3 regions of the Thauera sedimentorum genome follow, and region 3 is predicted to be linked to each of the others. Evidence: predicted binding sites of a transcription regulator. Region 3 holds the regulator's gene; each other region holds the start of a gene.

Region 1 (5,797 bases), 1.6 Mb from region 3:
TGGGGTAGGCCAGCGCATGGTAGAGCGGGGTCTGCGCCACGGTCTTGGAGAAGGCGTGCGCCACCACCGCGGTGGCCATCAGCGGCAGCAGCATCTGATGGTTGGCGGTCATCTCCATGACGATGACGAAGGAGGTGATCGGCGTCTGGGTGACGCCGGCGAGGAAGCCGACCATGCCGAGCACGAGGATGGCCGAGCCGTGTTCCGGCGGCAGCATGAGGCCGATGTTCGCCCCCATGCCTGCGCCCACCGCCAGTGCCGGGGCGAACACGCCGCCGGGGATGCGCGACAGGAAGGCGAGCCAGATCACCGCCATCTTGGCGACCAGGAAGTACACCGGCAGCTGCGCGGCGCCCTCCAGGGCGGCCTTGGATTCCGCGTAGCCGGTGCCGTAGGTCAGCCCGCCGGTGGCCAGGCCGATCAGCGCGGTGCCCAGGCCGCACAGGGCGGCGAAGGCGACCGGGCGGTTGTTCGACAGCTCACCGAGCCTGCCCGGCAGGCCGCGGCTGGAGGCCACCAGCAGGCGCGAGAAGCCGCCGCCCAGCAGCCCGCCGATGGCCCCGCACAGCAGGATGGGCCACACGCTGTCGGGCCAGTCGATGGCCGCGGGGGTACGGCCGAAATAGGTGTAATTGCCCAGCACGGCCAGCGACATCAGGCCGGCGAAAATCACCGCGATCAGCGTGGTGCTGTTGGCCCGGAAAGGGTGGAAGCGGCACAACTCCTCGATGGCGAACATGATGCCGCCCAGCGGGGTGTTGAACGCGGCCGCCACCCCCGCACCGCCGCCGGCGATCATCAGGTCGCGGCTGTTGGCGATGCGGCGGGTCTTCTTGCCGGCGATCAGGCTCATCACCGAGGCGCCGATCTGCACCGAAGGGCCCTCGCGGCCGATGGAGGCGCCCGACAGCAGGCCGCCCAGGGTGAGGAAGACCTTGGCGATGGCCAGGCGCATCGACAGCAGCTTCTTGCGCACCTGGCCGTCGTCGGACTCGATCGCGGCAATGGCCTGCGGGATGCCGCTACCCTGCGCGCCGGGGAACCAGGTGCGCGAGATCCACGCCATCAGCGCGAAGCCGGCGGGAGCGACGATGAGCGTGAGCCAGGGCAGCTCCGCCATGATCCCCGCATGAGTGCCGATGGCCAGCTCGGCGCCGATGGCGAACAGGATGGCGATCAGGCCGGCGAGCAGGGCCGCGCCGACGAACTGCAGGCGGATCATCCAGCGGCGGATCGACAGCCAGGGCAGGGCGTAGCGGCGACCGCCGCGGGCGAGTTTGCGCAATGCCCGGTCGGACGCGCGCGCGAGCGGGCCGTCGCGGTCCGGCGTGGGTGGGGGAGGCTCCATGGGGGCGAATTATCGTTTTGTATTGGTACGGGATCAACGGCGCAGCCGGCCCGGGCGTTGCGTCCCGACTACATCGCCGACAAGCCGCTGCTGCAGGACCCTACAATACGCCCTTGCTGCAGCAATGTTAATTTTTTGACAATCACAATTCGAGCAAATATAGTCCGGAGCGGCTTTCCAGATGGCCACACAGTCTTCCTTGAAAAAGAACCCCTCCCCCAAGTCCGGAGTGACGCCCTTGTCGGTGTTGCAGCGTTTTCGGGTGCTGATCCGTACGGCGCAGCGGCACTCGCAATGGATAGAGCGTCAGAGCGGCGTCACCGGCGCACAGCTGTGGGCCATGCAGGAGCTCGTGGAGGTTCCGGGCCTGCGCGTCGGCGAACTGGCCAACCGCATGGCGCTGCACCAGTCGACAGCGTCGAACATGGTGGACCGTCTGGAAACGGCGGGCTTCATCCGCAAGGAACGCACCAGCGCGGACCAGCGGGTAGTGCGCCTCTACCTTACCGACAAGGGGTCCGAGCTGCTGGCGCGCGCGCCGTCGCCGGCCCGCGGCGTGTTGCCGGAAGCGCTGCGCAAGCTCGACGAGGAATCGCTGCAGCGCCTGCAGAACGAGCTCGACGGCCTGCTGCTGCAGATCAAGAACATGGACGAAGGCTTCGGCATGCAGCCGCTGCCCTTCACCGAATAGAACGAACAGACCGAATCCCCGCCGGCGGGCAGCCGGCAAACCGTTTCGCACTTGTGCGGACAGCAGTTTGAAAGCGGCCCCCGGGCCGCTTCTTTTTTTGATCGAGGTCAAGTTCCGGCGTGGTCGTCCACACCGCTGCCGGGGCGCTCTTGTAGAGTTACGCGGCCCTGCGCGCCGGCCTGTTGCGGTGCGCCCCGTACCCATACTGCGAAGGCAAAATGGCAGTCGAACTCTACAACGATGGCAAGCACGCGTGCCTGGCGTTCTACGACCTGGTGCACGAGGAAGCGGAATATGCGGTCCAGTCCAACCAGTTCCTGGTGGTGGACGGCGAACACGGCGCACTGATCGATCCCGGCGGCAACATGACCTACAACGGTCTGCTGATGGGCATGCAGCGTTTCTTCCCGATCCGCAATCTCGACTACATCCTCGCCTCCCATCCCGACCCGGACATCATCGCCTCGCTGAACAAGTGGATGGTCACCACCAACGCCCGGGTGCTGATCTCCAAGCTGTGGACGCGTTTCCTGCCGCATTTCACCACCGGACGCGACTATTCCGCGCGTACCATCGGCATCCCCGACGAGGGCATGCTGATCCCCTTGGGCAACTGCAAGCTCAAGGCCCTGCCGGGCCACTTCCTGCATTCGGAAGGCAACTTCCAGTTCTACGATCCGGTCTCGCGCATCCTGTTCTCGGGCGACCTCGGCGCCTCGCTGGTCGATCACGGCCACGCCGCCGAGCCGGTGCAGGACTTCGATCAGCACCTGCCGCTGATGGAGGGCTTCCACCGCCGCTACATGGTGTCCAACAAGATCTGCCGCCTGTGGGCGAACATGGCGCGCGGCCTGGACATCGAGATGATCGTGCCGCAGCACGGCGCGCGCTTCGTCGGCAAGGAGATGGTCGGCCGCTTCATCGACTGGGTCGAACGCCTGGAGTGCGGCGTGGACCTGATGACCGAGAAGAACTACCGGGCGCCCTGAGCGCCCGGACGCCGGCGGCTCAGGCGGCCTGCCAGAGCCGGTCGAGATCCTTGAAGTGCCAGCGCGAGGGGTCCTCGGTGCCGGCGATGCGCTCGGTGCAGCCCGGGCGGGCGAGGTCCAGCACTTCCGGCTTGATGTGGGCGTCCGCGCGGGTCGAGTAGAAGACGCGCAGCCTGGGCTTGAGCAGCGACTTGCTGCCCTGGTCCATCACCACCCCCAGGCGGCCGGATTCAAGCCGTACCAGCGAACCCACCGGATAGATGCCCACGCTGCGCACGAAGGCCTGGAAGACGGTCTCGTCGAAGTGTCCCTTGCTCCATTCCACCATCCGGCGGATCGATTCCGCCGGGTCCCAGCCGGCCTTGTAGGGCCGGTTCGAGGTGATCGCGTCATAGACGTCGCACACCGCGCCCATCCTGGCGAACAGGCTGATCTCGTCGGCCTTGAGATGATGCGGATAGCCGGTGCCGTCGACCTTTTCGTGGTGGTGCAGGCAGACGTCCAGCGCCACCGCGTCGGCCCCGGCGGCCTCGCGCAGCATCGCGTGTCCCTGCACAGGGTGCGACTTGACGATCTCGAACTCGGCGTCGGTGAGCTTGCCCGGCTTGTTGAGGATCTCCAGCGGAATGGTCGCCTTGCCCAGGTCGTGCAGGAGGCCGGCCAGTCCGGCCTGGCGCACCTGCTCCTCGGGCAGGCCGAGCTGCCGGGCCAGGGCGATCATCAGCGCGCACACCGCCACCGAGTGCATGTAGGTGTAGTCGTCCGCGGTCTTGAGTCGCGCCAGGCTGATCAGTGCGCCCGGATTGCGCGCCACCGACTGGGAAATCTCGTCGACCAGCGGCATCGCGTCCGCGGCCTGTATCGCCCGGCCCATGCGCGCCTCGTTGAACATCGACACCACTGCCTGCTTGGAGCGGGCGCAGATCTGCGAGGCGCGGGCCAGCTCTTCGGTCATCGTGGCGCGCTGCATCGCGGGCGCCGACGCCGCGCGCTGCAACTCGCGTTCCACCTCGGCGTCGCTCTCGGCCTTGTCCACCGCCTGTTCCGGGTGCTCCAGCACGTCCGCGCCACGGGCGGTGTCGATCCACACTTCGTGGATGCCGCATTCGGTGATGCGGCGGATGTCGGCCGGATCCTCGAGCATGAAGGAGCTGCGCCAGAACGGATGCTCCATCCACGAACCGCACAGTTCCTGGATGAACATGCCGGGCTTGAGATGCTTGACGGGTATGCGCTTCAACATTTTTATTGGTCTTTGGCGGTTGTCGATCGGGTGCGTCAGTGACGACGGCTGAGTTGTGTGATGGCGCGTTCCAGGCCGGCCAGGGTGAGCGGGAACATGCGCTCGCCGACCAGCTGGCGGATGATGTTGATGGATTTGCGGTAGGGCCACAGGCGCTCCGGCTCCGGGTTGAGCCAGGCTGCCGCCGGGTAGGCGTCGAGCAGGCGCCGCAGCCAGGCCGCGCCCGGTTCGGTATTCATGTGTTCGATGGAGCCGTGCTGGTGCAGGATCTCGTAGGGGCTCATGGTGGCGTCGCCGACGAAGATCAGCTTGTAGTCCGGCCCGTAGCGGTGGATCACGTCGATCAGCGGGGTGCGCTCGTGGTGCCGGCGGGTGCTGTCGCGCCACACGCTCTCGTACACGCAGTTGTGGAAGTAGTAGTACTCCAGGTGCTTGAACTCGCTGCGGCAGGCGGAGAACAACTCCTCGCACACCTGGACGTGGTCGTCCATCGAGCCGCCCACGTCCAGGAAGAGCAGCACCTTGACCGCGTTGTGGCGCTCGGGGCGCATCAGCAGATCCAGCCAGCCGGCGTTCTTCGCGGTGGCCGCGATGGTGCCGTCCAGGTCCAGTTCCTCGGCCGCGCCTTCGCGTGCGAAGCGGCGCAGGCGGCGCAGCGCCACCTTGATGTTGCGCGTGCCCAGCTCCACGCTGTCGTCCAGGTTGCGGAACTCGCGTTTCTCCCACACCTTCACCGCCGTGCGCTTGCCCGCCGACTCGCCGCCGACCCGGATGCCCTCCGGGTGGGTGCCGTTGTTGCCGAAAGGCGAGGAGCCGCCGGTGCCGATCCATTTGCTGCCACCCTGGTGGCGGCCTTTCTGCTCTTTCAGGCGCTTGCGGAACTCCGCCATCAGCTTGTCCCAGCCGAGCTTCTCCAGGCGTGCCTGCTCCTCGGGGCTGAGGTGCTTCTTCATCATCGCGCGCAGCCATTCTTCCGGCAGCTCGGCCTCCAGGCCGGGGATCTCGCTGACCCCCTTGAAGTACTCGCCGAAAGCCTGGTCGAAGCGGTCGTAGAGGGTCTCGTCCTTCACCAGGCAGGCGCGCGCGAAGTGGTAGAAGGCCTCCATGTCGTGCCCACACACGCGCGCGCGCAGGCCTTCCAGCAGGGTCAGGTACTCGCGCGTCGACACCGGCAGCCTGTGTGCCTTGAGGTGCAGGAAGAAGTCGATCAGCATGGCGCGGCGGCGCGCTTCAACGGTTTTGGCGCGCCATGTACACCAGCCGCTCGAAGAGGTGCAGGTCCTGCTCGTTTTTCAGCAGCGCGCCGGCCAGCGGCGGTACGACCTCCTTGTTGTCGCGGCTCTTCAGCGCCTCGGGCGGGATGTCCTCGGCCATCAGCAGCTTCAGCCAGTCGAGCAGTTCCGAGGTGGACGGCTTCTTCTTCAGTCCGGGCACCTCGCGCAGGCCGAAGAACACCTCCAGCGCCTCGGCGAGCAGGGTCTTCTTGAGGCCGGGGAAGTGCACGTCCACGATGGCCTGCATGGTGT
Region 2 (5,797 bases), 1.6 Mb from region 3:
AGGGCGTGGTTGTGGTGGCTGGGCACCAGCGACAGCACCCGGGTGCCGCTGGGCAGTTCCAGGGTGTACAGGATGTCGGCGCCGCGGAAGGCCTTCTTGACCACCCGCGCCTTCATCGGGCTGGCGTCGTCATGCACGATGTCGTCCGGACGCAGCAGCACCTCGACCTGGCACTTGCGGCTGCAGCCGCCGCAGCCGATGCCGCATTCCACCGGTACCGCGCTGTTGAGCGTGCCCAGTTCGACCTGGACCTGGCGGTCGTTGAGCACGGTGCCGTGCATCAGCACGCCCTGGCCGATGAAGTCTGCCACGAAGCGGTTGTGCGGGCGGTGGTAGAGGTTGTAGGGCGTGTCCCACTGCTGGATGCGCCCCTCGTTCATGATGCCGATCTCGTCGGCGACCGCGAAGGCCTCGTGCTGGTCGTGGGTGACCAGGATGGCGGTGGTGCCGGTGGCCTTGATGATGTCGCGCACCTCGTAGGACAGGCGCTCGCGCAGGTCCACGTCGAGGTTGGAGAAGGGCTCGTCGAGCAGCAGCAGGGCGGGGCGGGGGGCCAGGGCACGCGCCAGCGCCACGCGCTGCTGCTGGCCGCCGGACATTTCGTGCGGATACTTGGCGCCCTGGTCGGCCAGGCCGACGATGCCGAGCAGTTCGTCGACCCGGGCTCGGCGGGCCTCGGGAGCCGCGCCGCGCAGGCCGAAGCCGACGTTCTCGGCCACGGTCAGGTGGGGAAACAGCGCGTAGTCCTGGAACACCATGCCGATGCGCCGGCGCTCGGGCGGCAGGTGCTGGTCGCGGCTGCTCACCACCTGGCCGTCGAGCCGGATCTCGCCGGCGGCCACGCGCTCGAAGCCGGCGATGCAGCGCAGTACGGTGGTCTTGCCGCAGCCCGATGGCCCCAGCAGGCAGCCGATACGCCCCTTCTCAAGGCTCAGGCCGAGCTTGCGCACCACGCGGTGGGCGCCGAAGGCGAGGTCGATGTCGGTAAGCTGCAGGTGGGACATTTCGGTATCCGGAGTGAACGGACAGGATGGAATTGATTATTGCACTGCGGCAATCCAAATGCGATCAATTATAATTTTCGCCATAGACGAATTGCCGCAGGCACGGACGGGAGCGTAATGGACATCGTGCAAGGAGTGAAGGCAGGCCGACCGGGGATCGCGCTGCGCGTGCGCCGGTACTGGTCCACGCTCACCGTGGTGGCGGTGCTGATCGCCGCGCTGATCTCCATGCCGGTGCTGTCGGTATTCTCCAACGTGCTGGTGGGCGGCACCTCGGCGACCTGGGCGCACCTGGCCGACACCGTGCTGGGCGAGTTCCTGCGCAACACGGTGATCCTGTGCATCGGCGCCGGGCTTGGCGTGGCCAGCATCGGCGTGACCACCGCCTGGCTGACCACCATGCACGACTTCCCCGGGCGGCGCTTCTTCGAGTGGGCGCTGGTGCTTCCGCTGGCGGTGCCGGCCTACGTGATGGCCTATGTCTACACGGACACCCTGCAGTTCGTCGGCCCGGTGCAGACCTGGCTGCGCGAACTGTTCGGCTGGCGCGCGGGGGATTACTGGTTTCCCGACGTGCGTTCGGTGGGCGGCGCGGTGGCGATGTTCATGTTCGTGCTCTACCCCTACGTCTACATGCTGGTGCGCACCGCCTTCCTCGAGCGCGCCTCGGGCATGCTGGAAGCCGGGCGCTCGCTGGGGCTGGGACCGTGGGGCAGTTTCTTCCGCGTGTCGCTGCCGCTGGCCCGCCCCGCGGTGGTCGCCGGCACCGCGCTGGCGCTGATGGAGACCCTGGCCGACTTCGGCACGGTGGCCTATTTCGGCGTGCAGACCTTCACCACCGGCATCTACCGGGCGTGGTTCTCGCTGGGCGACCGCATCGCCGCGGCGCAGTTGTCCGCCTCGCTGCTCGCCTTCGTCATCCTGGTGCTGCTGCTCGAACGCGCCAGCCGTGGGCGGGCGCGCTTCAACAACACCTCGCGCAGCGCCGCACGGCCGGTGCGCAAGCGGCTGTCGCCGGCAGCCGGTGCGTTGGCCGCCTTTGCCTGCTTCATGCCCCTGTTCCTCGGTTTTCTGCTGCCGGGCTTCCTGCTGCTGAAGATGGCCCTGGTCGAGGGCGATGCGCAGTTCGGCGCGCGCTTCATCGACCTGGCGCGCAACAGCTTCGTGCTCGCCGCGGTCACCGCCGTGCTGGCCGTGGTGCTGGCGGTGCTGCTGGCCTACGCGGCGCGCCTGGCGCGCAGCCGCCTGCCTGAGATGCTCAACCGCATCGTCGCCTTGGGCTATGCGGTGCCGGGCTCGGTGATCGCGGTGGGCGTGCTGATCCCGGTGACCCGGCTGGACAACCAGATCGCCGCGGCCTGGGAGGCGGCCTTCGGGGTCAATCCCGGGCTGGTGCTGACCGGCGGCATCGCCGCGCTGGTGTATGCCTACCTGAGCCGCTTCCTGACTGTGGCGCTGCATTCGGTGGAGTCCAGCCTGGGCAAGATCACCCCCAACATGGACGATGCCTCGCGCAGCATGGGCTACGGCAAGTGGGCCACGCTGGGGCGGGTGCATGTGCCCATCCTGCGCGGCAGCCTGCTCACCGCCGGCCTGCTGGTGTTCGTGGACGTGATGAAGGAGCTGCCGGCCACGCTGGTGATGCGTCCCTTCAACTTCGACACCCTGGCCACCCAGGCGCATACGCTGGCCGCCGACGAGCGCCTGACCGAAGCCTCCACCGCGGCGCTGACCATCGTCGCCGTCGGCCTGCTGCCGATGTTCATCATCTCGCGCCAGATCGTGCGCGGCGAGCGCGTCAGCACCTGATCAGGCAGCCCGCCGACCGCGGTCGGCCGTCATTATCTGATCGGCGTGTTTGTTGACCGGGATCAAATTGCGACCTTTTCCGGGGTTTAGACTGCGTCCAAAGTTTGAACCACGATGAAGGGGAGCAACAAAGATGAAACGTACCATCCTGCCCGTTGCCGTTGCGCTGTTGTCCGGCCTTGCCGCCCAGACCGCCCAGGCCGCCATGGACGAACCGATCCAGGTGATCCGTCCGCCGCAGAACATCAACCTCGGCATGGTCGAACTGGGCAAGAAGCTCTACTTCGATCCGCGCCTGTCCAAGTCCGGCTTCATCTCCTGCAATTCCTGTCACAACCTGTCGATGGGCGGTACCGACAACATCCCGACCTCGATCGGCGACAAGTGGCAGCAGGGTCCGATCAACGCGCCCACCGTGCTCAACTCCAGTCTCAACGTGGCGCAGTTCTGGGACGGCCGCGCGGCCGACCTGAAGGAGCAGGCCGGCGGCCCGATCGCCAATCCGGGCGAGATGGCCTTCAGCCACACCCTGGCCATCGACGTGCTCGAGTCCATCCCCGGCTATGTGCGTGAGTTCAAGCAGGTGTTCGGCTCCGACAAGATCGACATCGACCAGGTGACCAACGCGATCGCCGAATTCGAGAAGACCCTGGTGACGCCGAACTCGCGCTTCGACCAGTGGCTGCTCGGCAAGAAGGACGCGCTCAACGCCACCGAGCTGGCCGGCTATCAGCTGTTCAAGAACAGCGGCTGCGTGGCCTGCCACAACGGCGAAGCCGTGGGCGGCAACTCCTTCCAGAAGATGGGCGTGGTCGAGCCGTACAAGGCCTCCAGCCCGGCGGAAGGCCGCTCGGCGGTGACCGGCAAGGACGCCGATCGCTTCAACTTCAAGGTGCCGACGCTGCGCAACGTGGAAATGACCTACCCGTACTTCCACGACGGTGCGGCCAACACCCTGACCGAAGCGGTGGACATCATGGGTCGCCTGCAGCTGGGCAAGAAGTTCACCAAGGAAGAGAACGCGCAGATCGTCGCCTTCCTGAAGACCCTGACCGGCGATCAGCCGAGCTTCACCCTGCCGATCCTGCCGCCGTCCTCGGACAGCACGCCGCGTCCGCAGCCCTTCGGCAAGTAAGACGCTCGCATCCGCAGCAATGACGAACGGGGGCCGATGGCCCCCGTTTCACATGGTTTGGTAGGAGCGGGCTTGCCCGCGATTGAGGCCTGAAATCAAACGATGGCCGAATCGCGGGCAAGCCCGCTCCTACGCGGTAGCGGTTGCAGCATGGCGTGCTTCAGGCCTTGCGCAGGAAGCAGGCCTTGAGCATGAACTGGCCCGCGTCGGTCTTGCAGTCCACCTCGTGGTCGCCGCTGCCGACGATGCGGATGTTCTTGATCTTGGTGCCCACCTTGAGCGTGGTGGATGAGCCCTTGACCTTCAGGTCCTTGACCAGCACCACCGTGTCGCCGCTTACCAGCGGGTTGCCGTTGGCGTCGCGCACCTCGCGCTCGCCGTCCTCGGCCGTCTCCGCGTCGGCGGCCATCGGCCATTCGTAGCCGCAATCGGCACACACGTAGTTGTCGCCGTCCGGGTAGGTGTTCTCCAGCGTGCATTGCGGACAGGGCGGAATCGTGGACATGGTGGCGGCTCGCGTCTGGTTGGAAAGGCCGCGAGGGTAGCGCCCCGGCCGTGTGCGCGGCAAGCGCGGCGGGCCGGCGCATAGAGCCCCTAACAGAATGAAACGCCCCCGCATTGGGGGCCAGAAGCGGATGACCGCGCGAAGCGCGACGCAGTCAAGGGTGGCTCCCTTGGCAAGGAGCGCGACAAAGCGAGCGCCGCTTCTGGCCCCCAACCCGCAGGGCCGGGCTGTCTTGGGGCGCATCGCCGCGTTGCGCCCCCTTGCAAGGCAATCAGCATTGCGGCGGGGCCGCGCCTTGCGCTGCACCCCAAGACAGCCCGGCGCGGGGGCGTTTCATTCTGTTAGGGGCTCTTAGTGCCAGAATGGTCCGGTCGTCGACTGTTTCCCCGGAGCCTGCCGTCATGCTCGTGTTGCGCCGCATCCTCATCCTGGGCCTGTTCGCCACGCTGTTGAGCGGGTGCGGCAGCGTTCCGCCGGTAGCGCCGGCCGTCGGCGAGACACTCCCCGCGCCGGGCCCGGCGCCGGTCGCCGCAACCCATGTGATCGACGCCGCGCAGTCCGATGTGCGCTTCCTGGTGTTCCGCGCCGGCACGCTGGCGCGCCTGGGCCACAACCACGTCGTCCGTGCCGCGGCGATCGACGGTCAGATCGTGCTGGCCGATGAACTGCGGCTGTCGTCCTTCGTGCTCCGCCTGCCGGTGGCGGGTTTCCGCGTCGACGAGCCGGCGCTGCGCGCCGAGGAGGGCGAGGCCTTCGCCTCGGTGGTGAGCGCCGAAGCGGCTGCCGGCACGCGCAACAACATGCTCGGCGAGGCGGTGCTGGATGCCGGGCGCCACCCGCAGGTGGAGATCCGCTCGCTGTCGGTCTCCGGCCCGGCCTGGGCGCCGGACGTCACCGTGGCCATCCGCCTGCGCGGCGTGGAGCACCGGCAGACCGTGCCGGTCGCGCTCGACCGACAACCGGGCCGCCTGGTGGCCACGGCGGTCTTCGAGGTCCGCCAGAGCGATTTCGGTATCGTGCCGTTTAGCGTCCTGGGCGGTGCGCTGCAGGTGGCCGATGCGCTGAAGGTGAGGATGCGGCTGGTGGCCGTCCCCGCCGAACCCTTGCGCTGAACGGCACCGTCAGCGCTGGTAGAAACCCAGCAGTTCCGCCTGGGCCAGCACATGGCCCTGCATTGCCTGCACCAGGCGCTGCTTGTCGGGGTGGCCGAGGTCGGGCAGCAGCTTGTCCAGCGCGTAGAGCCTGAAGAAGTAGCGATGGCGGCCGATGGGCGGGCAGGGGCCGCCGTAGCCGGTGCGTTTCCAGTCGTTGAGTCCCTGCTGGGTGCCGGGCGGCAGCGAGTCG
Region 3 (5,797 bases):
GACCTCGGCCGCATCGTCCAGCCCTTGTACGCGGTGTCGGCCGAAGACGACCACATCGCCCCGTGGCTGCAGACCTACAAGGTCAACCACCACGTGGGCGGTGCGAAGCGCTTCGTGCTGTCGAGCTCGGGCCACATCCTCGGTATCGTCAATCCACCGGTCACGCCGCCCAAGCGCAAGTACTGGGTCGCCGATGCACATCGCACCGAACCGGCGGAGGCCTGGCAGGCGCGCGCCGAGGAGCATGCCGGCAGCTGGTGGGAAGACTGGATGGCCTGGCTCAAGCCGCGCTGCGGCGAACTGGTCGACGCCCGCCCGGCGGCCAGCAAGGACATGCCGGCGCTGGCCGCGGCCCCCGGCACCTACGTGCTGGAGCGCTGAATCCCTTCCCCGCCGGTTCCCACTTGACCGCTGTCAAGGCTGCCGCGGCGCGGCCGCGGACAATTACGTCCTGGTTTCCGTGCAGCCTTCGACACGCCTTCAGTTCTGATAGCGCGCCAGGCGAGCGGGATCGTGCAGGGTGATGTGCTTGCCGCGCACGGTGACGAGACCGGCTTCTGAGAGGTCGTGGAAGATGCGCGACAGGGTCTCCGGGGTCAGGTTCAGGCGTGAGGCGATGACCTGCTTGCTGACGGCCAGGTCGAACTCGCGCCCGCCGCCGTCGGATTCGTCCGACTGTTGCAGCAGGTAGCCGATGACGCGCTGGGTGCTGGAGCGCAGGGAATAGGTTTCCACGTCGCGCACCATGCTGTGCAGGCGGATCGCCATGCCGGCGAGCAGCTTGCGCGCGAAGGACGAATCCTGGTCGATCAGCTCGGAGACCACGCTCTGGCCGATGTGCAGCAGTTGCGTGTCGACCAGCGCCTCGGCGAACACCGGGTAGGGGCGGCTCATGAACATCACCGCCTCGCCGAAGCTCTGCTGCGGGCCGATGACCTCGACCACCTTCTCGTTGCCCTGCGCCGAGGAGAACGCGAGCTTCACCTGGCCGGTGACGACGAAGTAGAAGCCGTGCGCCTGATCGCCGCGCTGGAAGAGCACTTCGCCCTTTTCCAGGCGCTTCTCGCGGGTAAAGCGGGACACGCGCTCGATGTCTTCGTCCGACAGTTCGCCGAAGAGAGGCACGAGACGCAGCAGGTCGGGGATGTCCTGGGAAGGAATGGGCATGGGTGATCTCCGTTTTTCGTACATTCTAGCCCGCCCCAAGATGGGGCAGGCATGTTGAGGTGAGCAGGCATGGCAGTTTCTTCACCGGCCGCTGCGGGTCGTCCGCTGTTCTTCGCGCCCCACCGGGCCATGTTCCTGTCCGGCGGCGTGATGCTGCTGCTCGTCTTCCTGCTCTGGGCCGTCGAGCTCGGCGCCCGGGCGGGGCTCCTTCCTGCGCTCGGGTGGGCGCTGCCGCCGGGCTGGGGGCATGCGCTGCTGACCGTCGGAGGCGTGTTTCCCTTCTTCATCTTCGGCTTCCTGTTCACCGCGATGCCGCGCTGGCAGAGCATGGGTGACATCGCTCCGCAGCAGTGGCTGGGCGCCTGGCGCATTCTCGCGCTCGGCTGGGCGGCGGTGATCCCGGGCCTGTGGTTCGCGCCCTTGCTCGCCGCGGGCCTCGCCGGGGTGCTGTACGGCTGGGCCAGGCTTGCCGCGGTGCTGTGGCGGGTGGCCTTCCGTTCCCAGCCCGACCCGCTGCACGCCCGGGCCACCTGGCTGGGTGTGGCGGGCGGCGGGTTGAGCATCTTCGCCTGGCTGGTGTTCGCGCTCGGCGGCGGGGCAGGCTGGGCGCGCGTGGGTATCGAGGCCGGCGTGTGGTGGTTCCTGCTGCCGGTGTTCTTCTCGGTCTGCCACCGCATGGTGCCCTTTTTCTCCAGCAACATCATTCCGGACTACGTCATCGTCCGTCCGCGCTGGGCGCTGTTGCTGATGCTGGGGGCGAGTTTCGTCCATGGCGCGCTCGGCATGGCCGAACTCGGCGGCTGGCGCTGGGTCGTCGATCTGCCGGCCGGTCTGGTCGCGCTGTGGCTGTGCATCCGCTGGCGACCGGTGGCTGCCCAGCGCGTGCGCCTGCTGGGCATGCTGCACATCGGTTTCGCGTGGCTGGGCGTGGCCCTGCTGCTGTCCGCAGCGCAGGCCGCGGGCGCCCAGCTCGGCTGGTACGGCCTGGGCCTGGCGCCGCTGCACGCGCTGGGGATCGGCTTCTTCGGCTCCATCGTGCTCGGCATGGTGTCGCGGGTCACCCTGGGCCATTCGGGCCAGCCGCTGGCGGCCGACCAGCTGACCTGGTCGCTGTTCCTCGCCATGCAGGGGGTCGTGCTGCTGCGCATCCTCGCCGACCTTGCGCCCGCTGTGCTCTCTCCCTGGCTGATGCTGGCCGCGGTAGCCGGCTGGCTGGGCATCTTCGTGACCTGGGCGCTGCGCTACCTGCCCATCTACCTGCGTCCGCGGGCCGACGGACGGCCGGGATAAGACCATGTATTTCGCACTCAAACACCTGCATGTGACCTGTGTGGTGCTGAGCATTCTCGGGTTCACGCTGCGCGGCGCGTGGATGCTGTCCGGCAGTGCGCTGCTCGAACATCGTCTCACCCGGGTGCTGCCCCATGTGGTCGACAGCCTGCTGCTGCTGTCGGCCATCGCGATGGCGGTGATGATCGGGCAGTACCCTTTCGTCGCCGGCTGGGTCACGGCCAAGGTCATCGGCCTGCTCGCCTACATCGTGCTTGGCGCGGTGGCCTTGCGGCGCGGGCGCACCCTGGCGCTCAGGGCGGCTGCGTTCTTGGCGGCGCTGGCGGTCTATGCGTGGATAGTGTCCGTGGCGCTGCTCAAGAGCCCCGCCGGTTTTCTGGTCTATTTAGGAGCTCACTGACATGAGCGATTCACTGATCCCGGTCGCACCCGGATTCGAAACCCCGCTCGAGATGCTGGAAGCCTGTCACGGCCGCCTGCAGGGGCAGCTCGAGACGCTCGCCCGCCTGGCCGCCTGGCTGCCCGCTCATGGTGCGGACAAGCAGGCACAGCAGGCGGCGAGCGCGGTGATGCGCTACTTCGACCTGGCTGCGGTCAATCACCACATGGACGAGGAAGACGATCTCTTTCCGGTGCTGCTCGCACGGGTCGATGCGCCGCGTCGCGCGCAGCTGCAGGCGCTGATCGACTGGATCCTCGCCGACCATCAGCGCATGTTCGCCGCCTGGGCGCTCATGCGCGAACGTCTGGCGGCGATTGCACAGGGAGAAGCGGCAGAGCTGACCGCGGAGCAGGTCGAGGAATTCGCCAGCCGCTACCATCAGCACATCGCCCGCGAGGAAGGCGAATTGTTGCCCTACGCCCGCGAACTGCTGACTGACGAGGACGTCGCCGCCTTGAGCGAGACCATGGTCGCCCGCCGGCGTCAGGGCTGAGAATGTGCGAATAAACCTACTGCGCGGGCCGATGGCGGTGTTGCGCGGTGCTCGCTCCGCGCTTCAGCCGCCGGCCGGTTGATGGTGCAGCAGCTTTTTCAGGCCGGCGATGTCCAGGATGCGGATGTGTTTCTGCTGCACGGCCACCAGACCGTCTTCCTGGAAGCGCGAGAAGGCGCGTGACACGGTTTCGAGCTTGAGGCCCAGATAAGAGCCGATCTCCTCGCGCGTCATGCGCAGGTGGAACTCGGCCGCCGAGAAGCCGCGCGCGGTGAAGCGCTGCGACATGTTGAGCAGGAAGGCCGCCAGGCGTTCTTCCGCGCGCATCGAGCCGAGCAGCATCATCACGCCGTGGTCGCGTACGATTTCGCGGCTCATGACCTTGTGGAACTGATGCTGCAGGCCTTCGACCTCGCGCGAGAGTTCTTCCAGCTTGCCGTAGGGGATTACGCAGACCTCGCTGTCTTCCAGGGCGATCGCGTTGCAGGTGTGGAACTCGGTGCTGATGCCGTCCAGACCGAGGATCTCGCCGGTCATCTGGAAACCGGTGACCTGCTCGCGGCCGTCTTCGAGCAGCACGTCGGTCTTGAAGGAGCCGGCGCGGATCGCGTAGATCGCCTCGAAGAGGTCGCCGGCGCGGTACAGGTGCTGCTGACGCTTGATCTTGCGACGGGCGCCCACCAGTTCGTCCAGGCGGTCGATCTCGTTTTCCGACATCCCGAACGGCAGGCACAGCTCCTGCAGGTTACACTGAGAGCAGGCGGCCTTGAGGTTTGCCACAGAGATCGGCACCGTCGCCTTCATTTGCAAGATAAACAGCTCCGTCTCTCACCGGGATCAACGGAGCCTCGTTGATCCACGTCAACCACAAAACTACGGCTTTCTGCGATCTTACGGAACAGACTGCCGCCCCGTACGACCATGAGCAATCAGAAAGAACTCGTCTTCGACACCCAGTTGATCCGCCGCTTCGACATCAACGGGCCGCGCTATACGTCCTACCCGACGGCGGATCGCTTCGTCGAAGCCTTTGACGCCAAGGCCTTGCGCGACTGGCTCGCCAAGCGGGCAGTGGGCGGTCTCGGCAAACCGCTTTCATTATACTTCCACATCCCTTTCTGTAACACGATCTGTTACTACTGCGCCTGCAACAAGATCATCACCAAGGATCACGGGCGCTCGGCCAAGTACCTCAAGTACCTGGCCAAGGAGATCGAGATGCAGGCCGCCTGTCTGGGCGGCAGCCGGCAGGTTACCCAGCTGCACCTGGGGGGCGGCACGCCCACCTTCCTGTCGCACGAGGAAATGCACCAGCTGATGGACTCGGTGCGCCAGCACTTCACGCTGGTGCCCAACGGCGAGTATTCCATCGAGGTCGACCCGCGCAAGGTGGACTTCGATACCGTCGAGATGCTCTCCAACCTCGGCTTCAACCGCATGAGCGTCGGCGTGCAGGATTTCGCCCATGACGTGCAGGTCGCGGTCAACCGCGTGCAGAGCTTCGACGAGACCAAGCTGGTGGTCGACGCCGCGCGCGCCACCGGCTTCAAGTCGGTGTCCATGGACCTGATCTACGGCCTGCCCAAGCAGAACATCATCAGCTTCAACCGCACGCTGGAGCAGGTGCTGGAGATCTCTCCCGACCGCATCTCGCTCTACAGCTACGCGCACCTGCCGCAGCTGTTCAAGCCGCAGCGCCGCATCAACTCGGTGGACATGCCCACCGCCGACACCAAGCTGCAGATCCTGCAACTGGCCATCCGCCGGCTCACCGAGGCGGGCTATGTGTACATCGGCATGGACCACTTCGCCAAGCCGGACGACGAGCTCACCATCGCCCAGCGCCAGGGGCGGCTGCACCGCAACTTCCAGGGCTACTCCACCCACGCCGAGTGCGACCTGCTGGCCTTCGGGGTGTCGGCGATCAGCAAGGTGGGGCCGACCTACGCGCAGAACGTCAAGACCCTGGACGAGTACTACGACATCCTCGACCAGGACGAGTTGCCGGTGCTGCGCGGCATCGAGCTTACCGCCGACGACCTGCTGCGCCGCGCGATCATCCAGGCGCTGATGTGCCATTTCGAGGTGTCGATCGAGTCCATCCAGATCGCCCACCTGATCGACTTCAAGGAATACTTCGCCGAGGAACTCGCCGACCTGCGCGAGATGGAGAAGGCCGGCCTGCTGAAGATCGAGGACGACTGGATCAGCGTGCTGCCCCCGGGGCGGCTGCTGGTGCGCGGCATCGCCATGGTGTTCGACCGCTACCTGCGCGCCGACCGCGAGCGGGCGCGCTACTCCAAGGTGATCTGATCCCGCCCCGCGCGGCGTAGAATGCCTGCCCTGATGCATCTTCCGGCTCTTCCGAATGCCTGAAACCGGCTATATCGCCGTCTTCCTCATCG

What was found. The regulator FNR, encoded in region 3, switches genes on or off when oxygen is low (the NO sensors DNR and NnrR bind a similar motif). The targets are predictions, from matches to a motif close to TTGANCTAGNTCAA.
Region 1: IAI53_RS08980 (oxygen-binding di-iron domain-containing protein) is a predicted target of FNR. The motif match lies at 2,137-2,150, and genes of this name have one in related genera.
Region 2: IAI53_RS08860 (cytochrome-c peroxidase) is a predicted target of FNR. The motif match lies at 2,866-2,879, and genes of this name have one in related genera.

The regions. Positions count from the first base shown of each region.
Region 1 covers NZ_JACTAH010000001.1:1,965,154-1,970,950, reverse strand. The annotation lists gene IAI53_RS08990 (chloride channel protein) at 1-1,348, opposite strand, end outside; gene IAI53_RS08985 (MarR family winged helix-turn-helix transcriptional regulator) at 1,530-2,039, shown strand; gene IAI53_RS08980 (oxygen-binding di-iron domain-containing protein) at 2,258-3,028, shown strand; gene IAI53_RS08975 (HD-GYP domain-containing protein) at 3,048-4,271, opposite strand; gene IAI53_RS08970 (vWA domain-containing protein) at 4,307-5,485, opposite strand; gene IAI53_RS08965 (AAA family ATPase) at 5,502-5,797, opposite strand, start outside.
Region 2 covers NZ_JACTAH010000001.1:1,942,345-1,948,141, reverse strand. The annotation lists gene IAI53_RS08870 (ABC transporter ATP-binding protein) at 1-1,004, opposite strand, end outside; gene IAI53_RS08865 (ABC transporter permease) at 1,233-2,813, shown strand; gene IAI53_RS08860 (cytochrome-c peroxidase) at 2,947-3,948, shown strand; gene IAI53_RS08855 (zinc ribbon domain-containing protein YjdM) at 4,109-4,453, opposite strand; gene IAI53_RS08850 (YceI family protein) at 4,855-5,565, shown strand; gene IAI53_RS08845 (YbhB/YbcL family Raf kinase inhibitor-like protein) at 5,575-5,797, opposite strand, start outside.
Region 3 covers NZ_JACTAH010000001.1:327,722-333,518, forward strand. The annotation lists gene IAI53_RS01440 (PHA/PHB synthase family protein) at 1-381, shown strand, start outside; gene IAI53_RS01445 (Crp/Fnr family transcriptional regulator) at 481-1,167, opposite strand; gene IAI53_RS01450 (NnrS family protein) at 1,237-2,457, shown strand; gene IAI53_RS01455 (SirB2 family protein) at 2,462-2,857, shown strand; gene IAI53_RS01460 (hemerythrin domain-containing protein) at 2,859-3,392, shown strand; gene fnr (fumarate/nitrate reduction transcriptional regulator Fnr) at 3,456-4,196, opposite strand; gene hemN (oxygen-independent coproporphyrinogen III oxidase) at 4,314-5,705, shown strand; gene IAI53_RS01475 (sulfite exporter TauE/SafE family protein) at 5,761-5,797, shown strand, end outside.